Regions from separate parts of the Paenibacillus chartarius genome, predicted to be linked through region 3. Evidence: riboswitches for the same ligand, from Rfam matches in the RefSeq annotation. Region 3 holds a riboswitch; each other region holds the start of a gene.

Region 1 (5,451 bases), on a different contig from region 3:
AACAGTTCTCTGTTTAATCTCTTTCATCGTCCATAGTCACTCCAGTCGATGCAAACTATTTAGCGAATATGTTCGGTTAGCTTTCTGAAAATCCGCTCTTGGCTTTGGCAATAGTCAGGATAACGAAGACGAATTGCTTCAAAAAAATATATGGCGAAGCTGCAATCAAAAAGTTCATGGGGAGTGGAGTAACGTTCTCCGCCTGCTTCGGTCCATCCGTTCCACAAATTAAAGGCGAGACGGCACACACGAATGGAACTGCCGGTTTGCCAAGAGGCTGATAGACTTTCGGGCTTAATACCGCCATTCGAAAAATCAAACAAGTCACGAATATGACTTCTGGTATCTTTGGAAATGCCCAATGTATAGAACAGCGCCCGGTGGTAACTATCACTGCATTGTCTGTCTTCCAGCATTTGAACATAGAATCTTTCGTGTTCTTCATCTCGAAATCGAATCGGATACATAACAACTAGCCCCTCCCATGGAAAATGAGCGGCTGGTTGCAACCAGCCGCTGACTGTAAACGTTCCTTCTATTTATCCATTCATTTTGGCGGGAAAATCGGACCCTCGGCGTTACAATTACATGATTTTGAGCAGCTGCTCCATCTGCTTCAATCCTCTGGAGATCGATTTACGAACGGCACGCTCATCGACATGTTCGGCTTTAGCAATATCGACTTTACTCATGCCTAAGAAATAATGGGCATAAATCCGTCTGGCGGATTTCACCGGCAATTGGCACATGGCTTCATAAAGTTGCTGGCGTGAAAGTTTACGCTCGTAATATTCCTCCGGTGAAATCGAAAGAAACAAAACATCCTGCTCAATCCCGTCGTCGCGGTCAAGCGAATAGTAGGCCCGGTGGCGATACGTTTTCAGTTTGTAGGCATTTTCTTTCAAATCGAAACGGTGGATCTCGTGGGCAACTACTTCGTCTACATCAACCCATACATCCGTCTTGAAAAAAGGATACATTTCCCGCAAATTCATTCTTTTCATTTATATCCCTCCGTTTTTGGTTTGTTGGCAAACCAAAACGGAGGGGGAGAACGGCAACCAACGCTTCCCGGGAAGCAGGAAGCATAACAAAAAAGACCTCGCCGCAGAGCGTGCCAACGCTCGATTGCGACCAGGCCTGATTGTAAAATTATGTTACGTTTATACCAATGAATTCGCCGACTACTGTTATGTGTCACAGGGATACATCAACATCACCCGCTTTCTCACTCGGCAACACCGTGCGAGAAAGTTTCGGACCTATGATGTTTGGCGCTGCCCTATGCTTGGTTCAACACCTTCGTATCCGGAATTTTTGGCAAAATAAAAAAACGCCGTAGTTCTTTCCGCTTGTTCAGCAGGGGAAGAACTGGCGCTTGCCGATGGGTAATGCTGGCCATCATGATTGGTTGCGGCTGTACTGCTTGTCCACGTTATCATCATAACATGAATCATGTGCATATCACGTGCTAACTTTGTGCACCTCAAGAGCAGAGTAAGTGCAATGTTCAGTGCAAGTACGATGCAATTCCAGTGAGTCTATGGATACACAATTTACTTTTGTTTCCAATCCAGCAAATGTTCGATATGCTGCATGAGGAAATCCAAATCTTCATTGGAACATTGTTGAAGCATTTGGACGATCCTTGATGACGCCGCTGGAAGCTCCTGGTCATCAAAATTGAATAATTGAGATAAATTTATGCGCAAACCAACAGCTAGCTTATGAATATTATCCAGTGAAACATTTTTGAGTCCGCGTTCAATTTGTCCGATATAATTAGGATGAAGGTCAGCCCGCTCTGCAAGCTGCTCTTGCGTCCATCCACTTTGTTCCCGCAATGTGCGAATGCGCTGACCTAATAATTTTCGAATAGAGTTCAATATTTCCACCACCTTATTCTTTCAGAATATAAGGCGGGGAAAATCAAATGAACACTCGATAGATTCAGTATTAACAGAATCTATGATGTGTGATACAATTACTTTGACCTCATCGAATTAGTTGTCGTGATATTCTTCGTATTTATTGAGGTTGGACAGATTGAGTCATAAAAGACTAAAATGGAAAATGGGCGCAAAAAAGGAAGATGCATTCTCGCATCTTCTGAAACGGGTCAGTCTTCTTCAAACGACTCGAAATCTAACAAAATCGCCCGATCTTTGATTTTCATATAGATCTTGCGTAATATCCGCTTCCGAAGATAGAAATACGCTCGGCGGGAGAGGGCCAGGCGGCTCATGGCGTCTGAAGGCGCCAGATTATCAATATATCGCAACCGAATAAACAAGCTTTCTTCTGGGGTGAGAGCCGAGAAAGCATAGTCGATTAGGCCAATTCTGGAAAGCAGCAACGGTATTTCATGTTCGGTGATTTGTATGCGTTGTATGACTGTTCGTAATACCGTTTCTTGTTTTCTGCCGCTGCTGTGAGCCGCAACCATATTTAGTGTTCGCGTCAATTCTGGTATGTAAGTAAGCTCCGATTGCAGATACTTGAGTCTCGCCTTCCAGTCCTTATAGGACTTCAACCAAGTTTCTACTTTCTCGTAGGGGATAGGTTTTAGAGTAGCGTCATCACTAGTCCCTCCTTGTTGTGAATTGTTTCTCAACGATTTACGCCAGCTTGAATGGTCAATCGACATCGTTGTACATGTTTCACGCTCCATTTTCACCGTCATCATTCCTTTCCTGCGAAATCGAAGAAGTTAAAGTGGTACCATTTTCACAACTTCGATCCTCTTTTTGTCTTTCACCTCCGGTAAGAACCTCCTAGTAATATCCATCTGTTTCCACCATTGTACCTATAAAACGAGCAAAAATGGAGGGTGATCTTTCCGTCACGCCATTCATTCAATAAAATGTCGAACGAGAACGAAACGCCTCGAAACGAGGGCGAAGCGCTAACTTGTGATATGATCTTGCTGAACGTACAAGCCTCTGCGTTTTGCTTTTTCCGCTGCATCATGAATGGAACGCGCGTTGAATTTTCGAATAATGTTACGGACATGCGTCTTCATTGTGTTAGATGTGATGCCTAGCAACTCTCGGATTATCGGCTGTTTATAGCCCCAACCGATCAACTGCAAGATTTCTTTTTCAGTAGTCGTCAGCATTCGATGCAGTTCTTTTCGCTTAACAAGCCCAATTTCATTACGGATAATGGATGCCACATCGGAATGAAGAGAAGATTGCCCACGATAGGCTTCCCTGACTGCATTTATGACATCTGCGTAGTTGATCTTGGTAATATAATTGAGTGCGCCGGATAGTATCGCATCCACTATGACTTCAGGCTCATCGAGCAAAGACAAGATAATGATAGGTAACGGTTTGAGCTTCATAACTTCGTCAATTGTATCGAATCCTTCCTGTTGGGATGAATTTAATGCAAGATCAAGAATTATCACGTCTAAATCTAATTGCACACTGGCTCGAACGGCCGATTCCTTGTTTGCTGCAATATGAAATATATTCATATCCGGCTCTGTATCGATTAGCGACACAATCCGTTGTTGCCAAACGGGGTCACTATCCACTAGCAGTACTTGTATTTTTCCTTCTTTCCAATTCATGATTTCTTTGGCTTCTATGGTGGTATAACTTGCACGCTCTTCCATCGATCATCACCCCGTTTTCATTCTGGAATAACAACAAAAGACACGTACCCTCGGGTGGACGTGCCTTGTTCTGACAGCATATTGGAAAGGGTAACCCGGCGATCATTGCACGTATGCAGAAGACCCGTGGCTTTGCGTCCCAGTCTTTCGATCTGGTTTGCCGTTTTCCTATCATTTATTAAATGATTTATGCGTCATTCACATGGTAGCCCCATGCTCTTCGTTGTAATTTCTCAAAACCTCGTATTCATAATATTCTTCTCCATTCCGAACGTGTTGTCAAATGCTGACTAGCCACGGCCAACTTCAATGATATGTAAAATCAATTATGTCTACATAATATACCTAACCGGACTTGAGCTTTTTCCCTAAAATCTGAAGGTAACTTACAATCAAACATTCATATGTAAAAATGACAACATCTTCAACACGCTTGGAGTCGTTACTCGAAGTGATGCTTTCGGCGACGCAGAACAAGGAAGTAACCACAACGAGTACTCGAAATAACCGTTGTTTCAATCGCCTTTCTCTCATAAATCCCGCTCAATTCCTCCAAAAGGCAAGAACCCCTTTTTTCCATAATAAAGGGTTATCCCGATCATGCCTCTTACTGACATGAACAGGATAACCCTAGTTTAGGAACCACGAACTATATCAGATCAGACTTTTGAAGCAGTCACTCAACCATTACCGCAACCTCGGCTCTGGTGATGAAATCCTTCGGCGCAAGCGCAGTACCGCTTCTTCCTAATACGATACCGGCCTGCAAGCAGTCGGCAATGCTGTTTACCGCCCATCCGGATGCCTCATGTGCATCTCTATACGTTCGAAGGACAATGTCAGCCGCTTGAACGGGGAGCTTAGCTTTCAGCTTGGTAATCGTCATCGCTCTGGAGAGAATGACCATCGCCTGTTCGCGGGGTGATTTTGTCATTCGGCCGAAACGTGCCGTCTTCTTATCCGCCAATCAAGTAGTACGCATAAGCGGTGCGAACTGCGCTGCTGTACCAGGCCGATTCCTTCACATCCGGGAAGACGCTCGGTCCGCTCTCCAACTTGAGTCCTAAAGCGCGAACGATAATCGCCGCAAATTCCGCCCGCGTAACGTCCTGATCGGGATCGAACCGGCCGTTGCCGACGCCGTCGATTATCATGCGTGATACCATGTCGTTATCCGCGTCTTTCGCCCAGTGATTCGAGGCGTCGCTGAATGCAAGCGGATGCCAAACCACCGAATACGTACTGTTCGTCAAACTGCTGATTTTCGCGTAATACTTGCCGTCGATGAGAACGATCTTGGTTGGGACATGACGGACCGTCCCATCCGGTTCGACGACGACACCTGTCGTAATCTTGTTCGGGTCCGTGCCGTCCGTAGGTTGTTCCGTTTGTCAAACCGGTTAACGTATACGTCGTCGCCGTGACATTCGCTTGCACGAGAAATCCAAGCGCTCGGGTCCTCCGGTGATAATGGCGACCCAGAACGAATGGTTTTAGTTCTGGTTATGACGTTGTTTGGAGGGGGATGGCTACTCACGCTGGTACGGGAACGCCAGCAGGAGCAGACAAGACATTAACGTTCACGACAAACCCGTCAGCGCCCGCCGCGCCGAATGTGACGGCAGACGATGCCAAAATTTTGGTATTAAGGTGGTGAAACGTCGGTCGAATATTCCATCGTGACATCGGCCCCGACAATCCTTCACGCGTACCTTCACGGTTATATCACCCGCGAACGTCGGCGGGTTCAATGGATCGTACGCGGTGTAGCTCGTTCCAATGATCCTTACATTGTAATATCGGTTAACAAGAATCCATTTGTGACGGCA
Region 2 (5,451 bases), on a different contig from region 3:
GTCCGCTGGCGCCGGCTCGGCCCCCGACTCCCGCGCTGCAGACCCTTCCGCCGGCATAGGCTTCTCCTTCGCTGCGGACTCCGGCTTCTGCGCTGCAGACCCCGCCTCCGGGCTTGGCCCCGACACCGGCCGTGACTCCGCCTCCGTCGCGGGCCCCGGTGCCGGGATGCTGTCCGTCTCCGTTCGCGGAGGCGCGTTCCCGGCGGACGCTTCCGCGGTGCCGATCCGATACCGCTGCGGCCAAACGCCCGCAAGCGGACCGATGTCGATTCCGTGCAGGCTTGAAGCGGCTGCGCCGGCGGCATAAGCCGTATCGCCGATCGGCGTGAGCGCAAGCCCCTGCCCGCGAAGGCTTTGCTCCAGCTGCTGCGAGCCAAGCGTATCATGCTGCTTCGGAAAGACAGGTAAAGCTGCGGAAGCTGCCAGCAGCAAGCCGCATAAGACGGCTATCAAGGTTCCGAATGTACGAGTATGACGGATATAGCGCTGCAATGCGGCCAAAATAATCGGCCTCCTTTGCCGTGTTGAAGAGGTGTTTTACTCTTCTGACGGTGCGGAGGCCGATTTTGTTGTAAAGTTCATGTGGAAAATTTACCCTTGCAGAGCAAGCAGTGCGCCAACCGCCCCGCTGTATTCGCCGTCCGGCAGCACGTAGGGCTCGCCGCCGCGAAGCCGGGTGTACCGGTAAACGATGTCCGCGAGCAGCTTATTGCCGAGAAACGTGGAGCCGATATAAATGATGTCCGCCGTACCTCGTTCGCGGGCGGCGTGCACGCTTACCGTCGTTACCGTCTCGCCGACAAGCCCGACGACGGACGCCAGCGCGTCCTCGATACCTACCGGCTCGGACTGCCTGCGCACATTGCCGAAGTTGCTTGCCGTCAAATCGCCGGGAATGGGGGGCGTTACACCTGCATAGATGTGGGAAACCTTCAAGTCGACGCGGGACCTGTCTCCATCCAAAGCAGCGGTGACCAAATCTTCGTAGCTGCCGTCCCTCCACCCGAGCAAGGCCGACAGCCCGATGATGGTGCCGCCGCCGACGCCGGTGCCGCCGACCCGTTCATGGCCATCTTGCGTAACATAATGGATCGAAGTGCCGGTTCCTACATTCGTCAGCAAGAACCGTTCCATGCTCCGGCCTTGACGCTGGAGCAGCCAGCGCGCGCCGGTACAGGTCGCCTCGAACTCCGGAACGGCGAGCACATCGACGCCAGAAGCGGTGGCTACCGCTTCCCGCTCAGCCAAAGCGCGGAGCATGCCGGCCTTGCCTCCGGTGAAGGCAAGCACCGCACCGTTCGCTTCAGCGGCCAGCCAGGCCACCGTTCGTTCAATTTCAGATGAAGGAAACTTGAGAAACTTCAATGCTTCCGCAGGTGCGAGATGATCATTCATGATTGCAATCTTGGTTAAGGTACCCCCGGCGTCAATCCCGATTCGCAATGTCATACCCGTTCACCCGAAACCGACGCTGCTGCTTTGATTTTGTTTTTGTTTATCACGCCAAATTCCCCCTCTGGCCGTCCGCTGCTGTCACACGTTATCATACAACGAATTCGCCGGATTGCCAAAACAAAAGAGGCCCCTGCAAGACGAGGCCTTGCAAGGGCCATTCCGATATTATGTATTGTTTAGTATGCCGAACCGCCGAACAGGAAGCGCTTCTCCCACTGCGAGCCTGCGATCGTATCGATGCGGACGCCGCCGGAGGCAATGGAATACGTGTGCAGAATTTGACCGTTGCCGAGGTAGATGCCTACGTGCGTGATCGGCTCGGTCGTCTTGTCCACACCGCTGTAGTTGGAGCGGGAGGACATGAAGAACATCAGATCGCCGCGCTTCAGCTCGTTCCAGGACCAGACGTCGTTGCCCATCGAACGGATTTTGTCGCCCTGCGAGTCGGAATCCGACGGCAGTACGGTACGAGCGCCGTCCCAGAACGCCGTCATCGTGAAGTCGGAGCAGTCGAACGTCGAGGTGTTCCAGCGAGTCGAGCCGAACTCATAAGGAGTGCCCATGTACTGCTGGCCGGCGGCAATAATCGCTTCGATCCTTTCTGGCAGCGGCAGCACAACGCCGGTCACTTCGAAATTGGCGTCGATGACGGCTGCGGACGTTGTCACGTATCCGGAAGCGCCGTTCACATCTTCGGCACGGTACCAATCGGCATTGATTTTCTCCCTGATATCGAGCTCCGTTCCGGCTGCAAGCGTTCGAATGACCGTCGAGGCCGCCGAAGGCTGGCTGCGGAATGCCGTGGAGGCCAATGTTTTGGCATTGGAATAAACCGTCGTGTACGAAGCTCCGGAGCTTACGTAGCCGATGACGCCGGAGGCATCTTTCACTTGATACCAGCTCGGTGTCGGCATGTCCAGTGCAGTGACGATTTCACCGATCTTGAGATAGCGCATAACGGTGCTGGAGGTTGAAGGTTTGTCGCGGAACGAAACGCTGGATTTAGCCTTCAGCTTCGTCGAAACGGTTGATGCGGCGGATGCGGCGGAAACCGGAAGCAGCATAGCGGTGAGGATGACGAGTACAAGTGCGGCGATGAATGCGGACTTTCTTCTCATGATGGTTAGCCTCCCTCGGGTATGGCAACCGGCACGTAGCCGCTTCTCCATGAATGAAGGCAACCCTGCGCCATACGCGTGATTGCCTCGATCCGTCCCTCCAAATCGTTCGGCGGCTGGCTGGCATACCGCATGATCGTGCGGCGAAGCCCCTGTAGCTTTGCGTCCCCAACTTTCGTCAGGTTTGCCATTATCGGGATGTAGAAGCAGGTTTTATGCGGCTGTTGATGTCATTATATGACGAATAGTATTTCTTGGATATGAGCCTAAATGCCCTATTTGTCGAATTATGGTGAACAGGATATTTATAGGTCAAATTACCCAGCCGTACTAATACTTTCTAAACAACTAAACCGTACCATTAAAGCGATGACATCCAAGATCCGAAAGGTACGTGAACCTATGAAACGTTCATCCTTGGGAATCGCCGGCGCTTGTCTCGGAGTCCAGTTGCTGGTCGTGTACGGGCTGCTGTCCGTTTTGTATGTTTGCAGCCCGAAGCCGTCCGCGCTTGGCGCTTTGCTGTGGGGCGGAGCCATTGTCGCCGTATTGACCGGGCTGATCTTCTATATATTCATGAGACTGATGGAGCGCGAGCGGCACTCCAGGGAAGTACGCTACCGCCGTGTTGTCGAATTTCTTCCGGAACCGGTCGTCGTGCATCAGGCGTTTCGGATGCTGTATGCCAATGCCGCTGCTGCGGCGATTGTCGGCGAGGATTCGGCGGCTGCGCTAAAGGGACGCATGATCTATGATTACATTCACCCTGGGGACGTCCAGCGAATGTTGGATCGAATCCTGCGGTTGAAGGAGAGCGGACTTCCGACAGAAATCGACGAAACCCGGCTTGTATCGAAGAACGGAGGCACGGTCTATGTGGAAGTTACTTCGACGATGATCGATTACGACGGTACAGAGGCGGTACTCACATCGGTTCGGGACGTTACGGAGCAGCGTCTTGCCGAACAACGGATCGACGAGCACCGCCGGCTCATCGACCGGGTGCTGGAAGCCCAATTGGACGGTATCCTGCTCTGCGACCAGGACGGTGTGATTTTGTTTGCGAATGAGCGGTTTTTGAGCTTTTTCCATTGCGGAGACCTGACCGGGCGGACGTTGGCGGAAAGCTACCGCAGCTTGGAGTGGGGGCTGGAGGCGGATCCGTATTTTCTGGAACGAATGACGGCATATGCCCGCGGCCACGCACCGGGTTTTCAGGAAAAGTACGAGCTGCATCGGCCGGAAGCCACGCTGCATATCGAGGTGCACGGCATTCCCATTACGAATGTGACGAGGCAGGGCAACCGGCGCGAGACGTTGTTCGTGTTCCGTGACCGCAGCAGCGAGGAGCGTGTGAATGTGCTGAAAAATGAGCTGATTTCGACCGTTTCCCATGAGATGCGAACTCCGTTGGCTTCCATTCAAGGGTTTGTGGAGATTTTGCTGACGCGCGAGCTGACTCCGGAGAAGACGAACCATTATTTGGGGACGGTGCATCGGGAAGCGCTTCGGCTCGGCCGGCTGATCGAAGATTTCCTCGACATTCAGCACATGGAGCAGGGAAAGCTCGCCTATCGCAAGGAGAGGATCGATGCGGCCGTGCTGCTGAAGGAGGTCGCCCGGCAGTGGCGAGGGAAACAGAAGCATGCCGTGCAGTTAAGCGTAGAAGGAGACAGGTGCTTCGTACTGGCGGATTCCGGTCGGCTGCGGCAGGCGGTTAACCAATTGATCTCCAACGCTATCAAATATTCGCCCGATGCCGACCGCGTCGACATCCGTTTGGCTGCGGCCGGGGACACCGTCGCCCTTTCGGTGCGCGACTATGGCCTCGGCATCCCGGATGCGGCGAAGCCGCAGCTGTTCTCCAAGTTTTACCGCATCGACAACAGCGACAGCAGGCAGAGCGGTGGAGCCGGGCTAGGACTTGCGATCGTCAAAAGCATCGTGGAAGCGCATAACGGCACCATCGTGCTCGACTCGGAGCCGGGGAAAGGGAGCACGTTCACGATCCGGCTGCCCAGGCATTCCCGCTTGGACGATGCCGCCGAATTTGCAGTGTGAACGATATCCATCCGGCAGTCCGGGAGCCGAGTCTCCCTTCGGCGGACGAACCGCCTGAGGATTACGAACCTTTACTCAAAAATAACTTGCAGCGGCATACCCCTTCTAGTATGATAGAAAACGCTCTCTTTTTTGAAGTTGGGGCTATTTTCCATCCGCGGGGAGGGGTTTGACTGCTGTTCACCGTTTTGGTTCGCAAGTCGTTCAAGCGCAATCATCAATATCGGATGGCCAACTGGATTCAAAATATCGGCTCCGCCGTGTTCGGCTTCGTCTACGCCTCGATTTGGGCCGGCATCGGAGCGTCCGGCGGCACCGCGAATGTGCTGGGGGTCTACGGCACCGGGGGGATGGTCGCTTACATCGCCTTCAACCAATCGGTGCTGCATATCGTGCTGTTCCTTACGAACGGGCTCGGGCTCGAGCAGAGCGTGCGCACCGGCCAAATCTCGCTGGAGCTGATGCGGCCGACGCCGTTATTTTACCAGCTGATGGGCAGAGAGTGGGGCCAAATCGCCTATCAGGCGCTTTACAAATCGCTGCCGATGTTCGTCTTCTACTACCTCATCTTCCGCTTTCCGCTGCCGCAGCAGCCCGCCGTCTACGCATGGACCCTGCTGAGCCTCATCTGCGCCGCTTACCTATCGATTTGCCTGCAGTTTCTGATCGGCATCGCCGCATTGTGGACGACGGAATCGCGCTGGCTGTTCTGGATCAATTACGCCTGCCATACGCTGCTGTCGGGCTTCTTCATCCCTCTCGAATGGCTTCCGGAGCCGTTTCGTCAGCTCAGTGCGGTCACGCCGTACCCGTACAT
Region 3 (5,451 bases):
AGAGCTACGTTAACCGGGGACGTACGTATCGGCGAAGGGGCGATGCTCGGTGCAGGGGCGACGGTCATTCCGGGCATGTCGGTAGGGGAATGGGCGGTTGTCGGTGCGGGGGCAACGGTCATTTCGCCGATCCCGGCATACTGCACGGCGGTCGGCACGCCGGCCAAAGTGATCGCCAAGGCGCCGGCTTAACGCAATGGCCGAAGAGAAGATTCGATTCAGCCGCAGAACATTTCTGAAGCGGGCCGGATTAGGCTTGCTGAGCGCAGGTGCGCTGGGGGCGCTGGATGCAGGGCTGGAACGGTTCTGGGTTCATACCCGCGAGCTGAAGCTGCCGGTGCGGGGGCTGCCGGAGCCGTTCAAGGGCTGGCGCATCGTACAGTTCAGCGACACGCATTTCGGCTTTCATTATGACGGGGAGCATTTCCGCAATGTGGTTCGGATCATTAACGGGCATAACCCCGACATCGTGTTCTTTACCGGCGATTTGATCGACCGGGAATGGCTGAACACGCCGTCGTCCAAGGTGCTCCCTGCGTTGCAGGAGCTGCATACGCCGCGCGGAGGGAAATGGGCGGTGCTCGGCAACCACGACTACGCGGCCAGGCAGGAGGCGATCGAGCTGCTCCGGCAAGCGGGCTTCCGCGTGCTGATTAATGCGAACGGTTTCGTTGAGGAGCAGGGGCAGCGGATATGCATCGCGGGAACGGATGAGTACATGTTCGGCCGCTTCGATATGAAGAAGACGCTGGAAGGGAAGGCGGCGAACGATTGCGTGCTGCTGCTCGCCCATGAGCCGGATTTGGCCGACATCAGCGCCACATACGGCGTTAACGCGCAATTCTCGGGCCATTCCCACGGAGGGCAGATCCGGAAGCCGTTCTCGCAGCCGTTCTTCACGCCGGAGCTCGGCAAGAAATATACGGACGGGTTGTATAGCGTCGGCGACAGGAAGATGCCGCTCTACGTGAATCGGGGCATCGGGACGAGCTTCCTGCCGATTCGGATGTTTTGCCGGCCGGAGGTTACATTGTTTCATCTCATGTAAGGGTACATAAATACCGCCGATCGGCGTGAAGGGTGTGTGTCTATGACAACAGCGGTAAAATCCAAAATATATCTCTCGTCTCCGCATATGAGCGGACGGGAGCAAGACTACGTAGCAGAAGCATTCGCGACCAACTGGATCGCGCCGCTGGGACCGCATGTCGACGCGTTTGAGGCGGAGTTCGCGGCCTATGTCGGCGTGAAGGCGGCCGCTGCGGTCAGCTCCGGTACGGCGGCGATTCATTTGGCGCTTCGGCTCATGGGGGTAGGCGCGGGAGACATCGTATTTTGCTCGAGCTTGACGTTCGTCGCCTCTGCGAATCCAATTGTATACCAGGGAGCCGTTCCGGTGTTTATCGATTCCGAGCCCGACACCTGGAACATGTCGCCGCAGGCGCTGGAGCGCGCTTTGGCAGATGCCAAGGCAAGCGGACGCCTGCCGAAAGCGGTTATCGTCGTCAACCTGTACGGGCAGAGCGCCAAGATGGACGAGATTACGGCACTGTGTGACCAGTATGGCGTTCCTATGCTGGAGGATGCCGCGGAGTCGCTGGGCTCAACCTACAAGGGACGGGCGAGCGGGACCTTCGGGCAATACGGCATCTACTCCTTCAACGGGAACAAAATCATCACGACATCGGGCGGCGGCATGCTTGTCTCGGACGATGCCGAAGCGATGAAGACCGCCCGCTTCTACGCAACGCAGGCAAGAGATCCGGCGCCTCATTATCAGCATAGCCAGCTGGGCTACAATTACCGGATGAGCAATGTGCTTGCCGGTATCGGGCGGGCGCAGCTGCAGGTGCTGGATGAACGGGTGAAGGCGCGCAGAGCGATTTTTGAAACGTATCGTGAGCAGCTGGGGGGGCTGCCGGGCGTTCGCATGATGCCGGAGCTGGAGGGAACGAGCTCGAACCGCTGGCTGACGGCAGCGACGATCGACGAGCGGGAAGCGGGCGTATCCGTTGCGGCGCTGCTCGATGCTCTGGCTGCAGAGAACATTGAAGCCCGGCCGGTATGGAAGCCGCTGCACCTGCAGCCGCTCTTCGAGCGAGCCGCTTATTACGCGCATGCCGAGCGGGACAGCGTGTCCGATACGCTGTTCCACACGGGCATCTGCCTTCCTTCGGGCTCGAACATGACGGAGGAAGACCAGGCTCGAGTCATCGAGTGCATGACCAATCTGATTCGCAAGGGAAGATCCTCATGATCGGATATCGTGTACAGCAGCTGCGCAAGGAAAAGGGGCTATCCTTGTCAGAGCTGGCGGAGCGGGCCGGCGTAGCGAAGTCATACATCAGCTCCCTGGAGCGGGACGTGCAGAAAAATCCTTCCATTCAATTTCTTGAGAAGATCGCATCGGTTCTGAAGGTTCCGATGGAACGGTTTCTCGATCAGGAAGGGGCCGAGCCTGCCGAGCAAGAGCTCGACCCGGAGTGGCGGCAGCTTATCATGGAAGCCGTCTCCTGCGGCATTGACAAAGATCAATTCAGGGAATTCCTCGAATTCAACAAGTGGCGGACAAGCCAATATTCGGAATGAGCGGGCGGGTGCGCCGCTTGGCCGATTACACCTGAACCATTGAGATGTGGTATAGTAGACAATAGAATAGCAGCTTCGGTCTGCAGCAAATAATTCGAATGCATTCACTCTAACATGGATAAGGGGCGTTACGGCGCTCTTCGATTCGCTTAGAGGCGAATGTATTTGTCTTTTTGCTTACAATTTATGGATGAATTTCAGATTACTGCTCAAGTGCGAGACGACTCGCTGTTCTATTTTGGTTAAGGGAAGAGGATGACCATGATTGGCAAACGAATTCGAGAGCTTCGGGAGCAGAAGCGCATGTCGCTGTCCGAGCTGGCCGCTAAAGCGGATGTGGCAAAATCATACTTGAGCAACATGGAACGGGACATTCAGAAGAACCCCTCCATTCAATTCATAGAGAAAATCGCTGCGGCTCTGGATGTGTCGATGGACCTTATTCTCCATGGGGAAGAACAGGGCGAGGCGCCGGAGGAATTGGACCAGCAGTGGCAGGAGCTCGTGAGAGAAGCGATGAGCTCGGGCGTGACGAAGGAGCAGTTTCGCGAGTTTCTGGAATTCAACAAGTGGAAAATGAATCAGGGCAGCGGCAAGTGACTATCCTACTAACTACTTATATGTATGCGTTTTATTTAGGATATAGTACCTATCTAAAGAATTTTTAGGCATTTTCTTTAGGGAAAATTTAGTGTAAGTAGATGAAAAGTATTATATAATGAGAACGTGGTTGCAGGTTCGACGGTAAAAAGTAGGTATTTTGGACTATATCCGACTGTCGGCTGTGACGATGGAATCATGGGAATACTTTGAAACATGCACCGTATGTGGGCACCTGGGGCATGTGGAGTAAGTGGTGCAACCGACCCAACTTATTAATGACGGTTTAATAGGTTGTTTTCTGATGCCGAAGAACTTCACATGGGAGGTCAAAGGATGTCCGCGATGTTGAAATCGAATGCTGAAACTGGTGTGTTGGATGCGGATTGGATCGAATTGATCCGGGAAGCACGGCGTATGGGGCTGACGGTAAGTGAAGTCCGAGCTTATTTCAAGGCGACTTTGACTAAGGTCGTTGCAACTTCCGAGAATGATATCAATGGCCACGTAATGGCTTAACTAGGAGTGTACTTATGCCGATTCTTGTAACGGGCGGCGCGGGCTATATCGGCAGTCATACTTGCGTAGAGCTTCTGAACAGCGGTTACGATATCGTCGTGATCGACAATTTGATAAACAGCAAGGAAGAGGCCGTTCGCCGGGTGAGCGAGCTGACGGGGAAGAAGATTCCGTTCTACCCTCTGGATCTTCTCGATCGGCAAGGACTGGAGAGCGTATTTCGCGAGCACGCGATTGATGCGGTCATTCATTTTGCAGGGTTAAAGGCCGTCGGGGAATCGGTTTCCATGCCGCTGCAATATTATCACAACAATATTACCGGCACGCTGATTCTTTGTGACGTCATGCAGCAGTTCGATGTGCGGCGGCTGGTGTTCAGCTCGTCGGCAACGGTCTACGGCATGCCGGAGCAAGTTCCGATTCACGAAGATTTTCCGCTGGATGCGACGAACCCGTACGGGCAGACGAAGCTCATGATCGAGCAAATTTTGCGCGATGTGTACCGGTCCGACCGGCGCTGGGCGATTTCGCTGCTTCGCTATTTCAATCCGGTCGGGGCGCACGAATCGGGCCGGATCGGAGAAGATCCGAGCGGGATCCCGAACAATTTGCTGCCATATATAAGTCAAGTAGCGATCGGTAAGCTGGAAAAGCTGCGTATATTCGGGAACGATTATCCGACGGTTGACGGCACCGGTGTTCGCGACTATATTCATGTCGTCGATTTGGCGCGCGGGCACCTGAAGGCGCTGGAGCTGGTGTTGGCCGAATCCGGCATCGACGCCTTCAATTTGGGGACGGGTCAAGGCTACAGCGTGCTGCAGATGGTCGAGGCGTTCGAGCAAGCGTCCGGGCGGCCGATCCCTTATTCGATCGAGGCGCGCCGTCCCGGCGATGTGGCCGTCTGCTACGCGGCGACGGGGAAGGCACGGGAGAAGCTGGGCTGGGCCGCGGAGAAAACGCTGGAGGAGATGTGCCGGGATGCATGGCGCTGGCAGTCGTCGAACCCGCGGGGATATGAGGAATAACATGAAGGTGTATAACCGGAGTTTGGGCTTCGGGTTATACACCTATTTTGTTTTCATTCGCCGTCGCTCATCTTCCGCTACTCCGATAGTTATAAGTGGAGGTCCGCAATGTCGAGAAGCTTGGCCAGTGAGGGAAGTCAAGACAAGGGATATGTAAACCATAGAGGATTTTGAAACCGTTATTGTGCCCTCGACTGGGCGAACGACAAGTTTAAAGGGCTACGAGGGCGTTATTTTTGAGAGATGAAGCAATTCATGGAAAATGACAACAATTGTCGCTCTATAGCGCCTTCAAAATCCGCTATATTGCAGGAAAGTGGCATGGACTATAAAATAGGACCGTCACAAACCGTTAAACTTCAGCCAATGTGTGCATCCCCATGCTTGTCTTTTCCATTCTCCACGGGACCCGTACGGCAATTGGAAAGCCATATCAACCCGCACGATTCGACAGTGAATGGTTACAGGCTGATATAGTGCTCGAGATCTACAACTGCGGCTGGCATCATTGCGCATGGCGAGGACGGAATGTTTTGCTTGGAAGAATTTCCGAGTCCGGCCCGCTTCCCACCGTCGTACGGCAATTTGCATTCTGAATTCGGCCGCAGGCTGCGGAGCTTCGTCAAGCTTGCTAACGGAACGTGGATTCACCAAAGCGCCTCTTCGGCGCTATCATGCTGAGGCTTGGGAACGTAGGGGCGCTCGCTCGCATCAG

What was found. A riboswitch is a leader RNA that binds a small molecule or an ion and turns the genes downstream of it on or off. The one in region 3 is predicted to bind cyclic di-GMP.
Region 1: it holds a riboswitch for cyclic di-GMP, as region 3 does, so the genes downstream of both, ACFFK0_RS10365 (response regulator) here and ACFFK0_RS29205 (anti-repressor SinI family protein) in region 3, are expected to answer to the same signal.
Region 2: it holds a riboswitch for cyclic di-GMP, as region 3 does, so the genes downstream of both, ACFFK0_RS04055 (C40 family peptidase) here and ACFFK0_RS29205 (anti-repressor SinI family protein) in region 3, are expected to answer to the same signal.

What each region holds. Positions count from the first base shown of each region.
Region 1 is NZ_JBHLWN010000039.1:3,154-8,604, reverse strand. It holds gene ACFFK0_RS10390 (C40 family peptidase) at 1-27, opposite strand, end outside; gene ACFFK0_RS10385 (DUF6075 family protein) at 60-467, opposite strand; gene ACFFK0_RS10380 (RNA polymerase sigma factor) at 585-1,004, opposite strand; gene ACFFK0_RS10375 (helix-turn-helix domain-containing protein) at 1,557-1,886, opposite strand; gene ACFFK0_RS10370 (hypothetical protein) at 2,120-2,686, opposite strand; gene ACFFK0_RS10365 (response regulator) at 2,906-3,622, opposite strand; cyclic di-GMP riboswitch class I at 3,709-3,794, opposite strand; gene ACFFK0_RS10360 (S-layer homology domain-containing protein) at 4,299-4,556, opposite strand; gene ACFFK0_RS10355 (S-layer homology domain-containing protein) at 4,579-4,875, opposite strand.
Region 2 is NZ_JBHLWN010000021.1:51,437-56,887, reverse strand. It holds gene ACFFK0_RS04065 (hypothetical protein) at 1-501, opposite strand, end outside; gene coaW (type II pantothenate kinase) at 592-1,449, opposite strand; gene ACFFK0_RS04055 (C40 family peptidase) at 1,632-2,573, opposite strand; cyclic di-GMP riboswitch class I at 2,682-2,772, opposite strand; gene ACFFK0_RS04050 (ATP-binding protein) at 2,976-4,634, shown strand; gene ACFFK0_RS04045 (ABC transporter permease) at 4,823-5,451, shown strand, end outside.
Region 3 is NZ_JBHLWN010000121.1:55,148-60,598, forward strand. It holds gene ACFFK0_RS29180 (acetyltransferase) at 1-192, shown strand, start outside; gene ACFFK0_RS29185 (metallophosphoesterase) at 197-1,048, shown strand; gene ACFFK0_RS29190 (DegT/DnrJ/EryC1/StrS family aminotransferase) at 1,091-2,257, shown strand; gene ACFFK0_RS29195 (helix-turn-helix domain-containing protein) at 2,254-2,589, shown strand; gene ACFFK0_RS29200 (helix-turn-helix domain-containing protein) at 2,851-3,189, shown strand; cyclic di-GMP riboswitch class II at 3,383-3,466, shown strand; gene ACFFK0_RS29205 (anti-repressor SinI family protein) at 3,526-3,708, shown strand; gene galE (UDP-glucose 4-epimerase GalE) at 3,723-4,736, shown strand.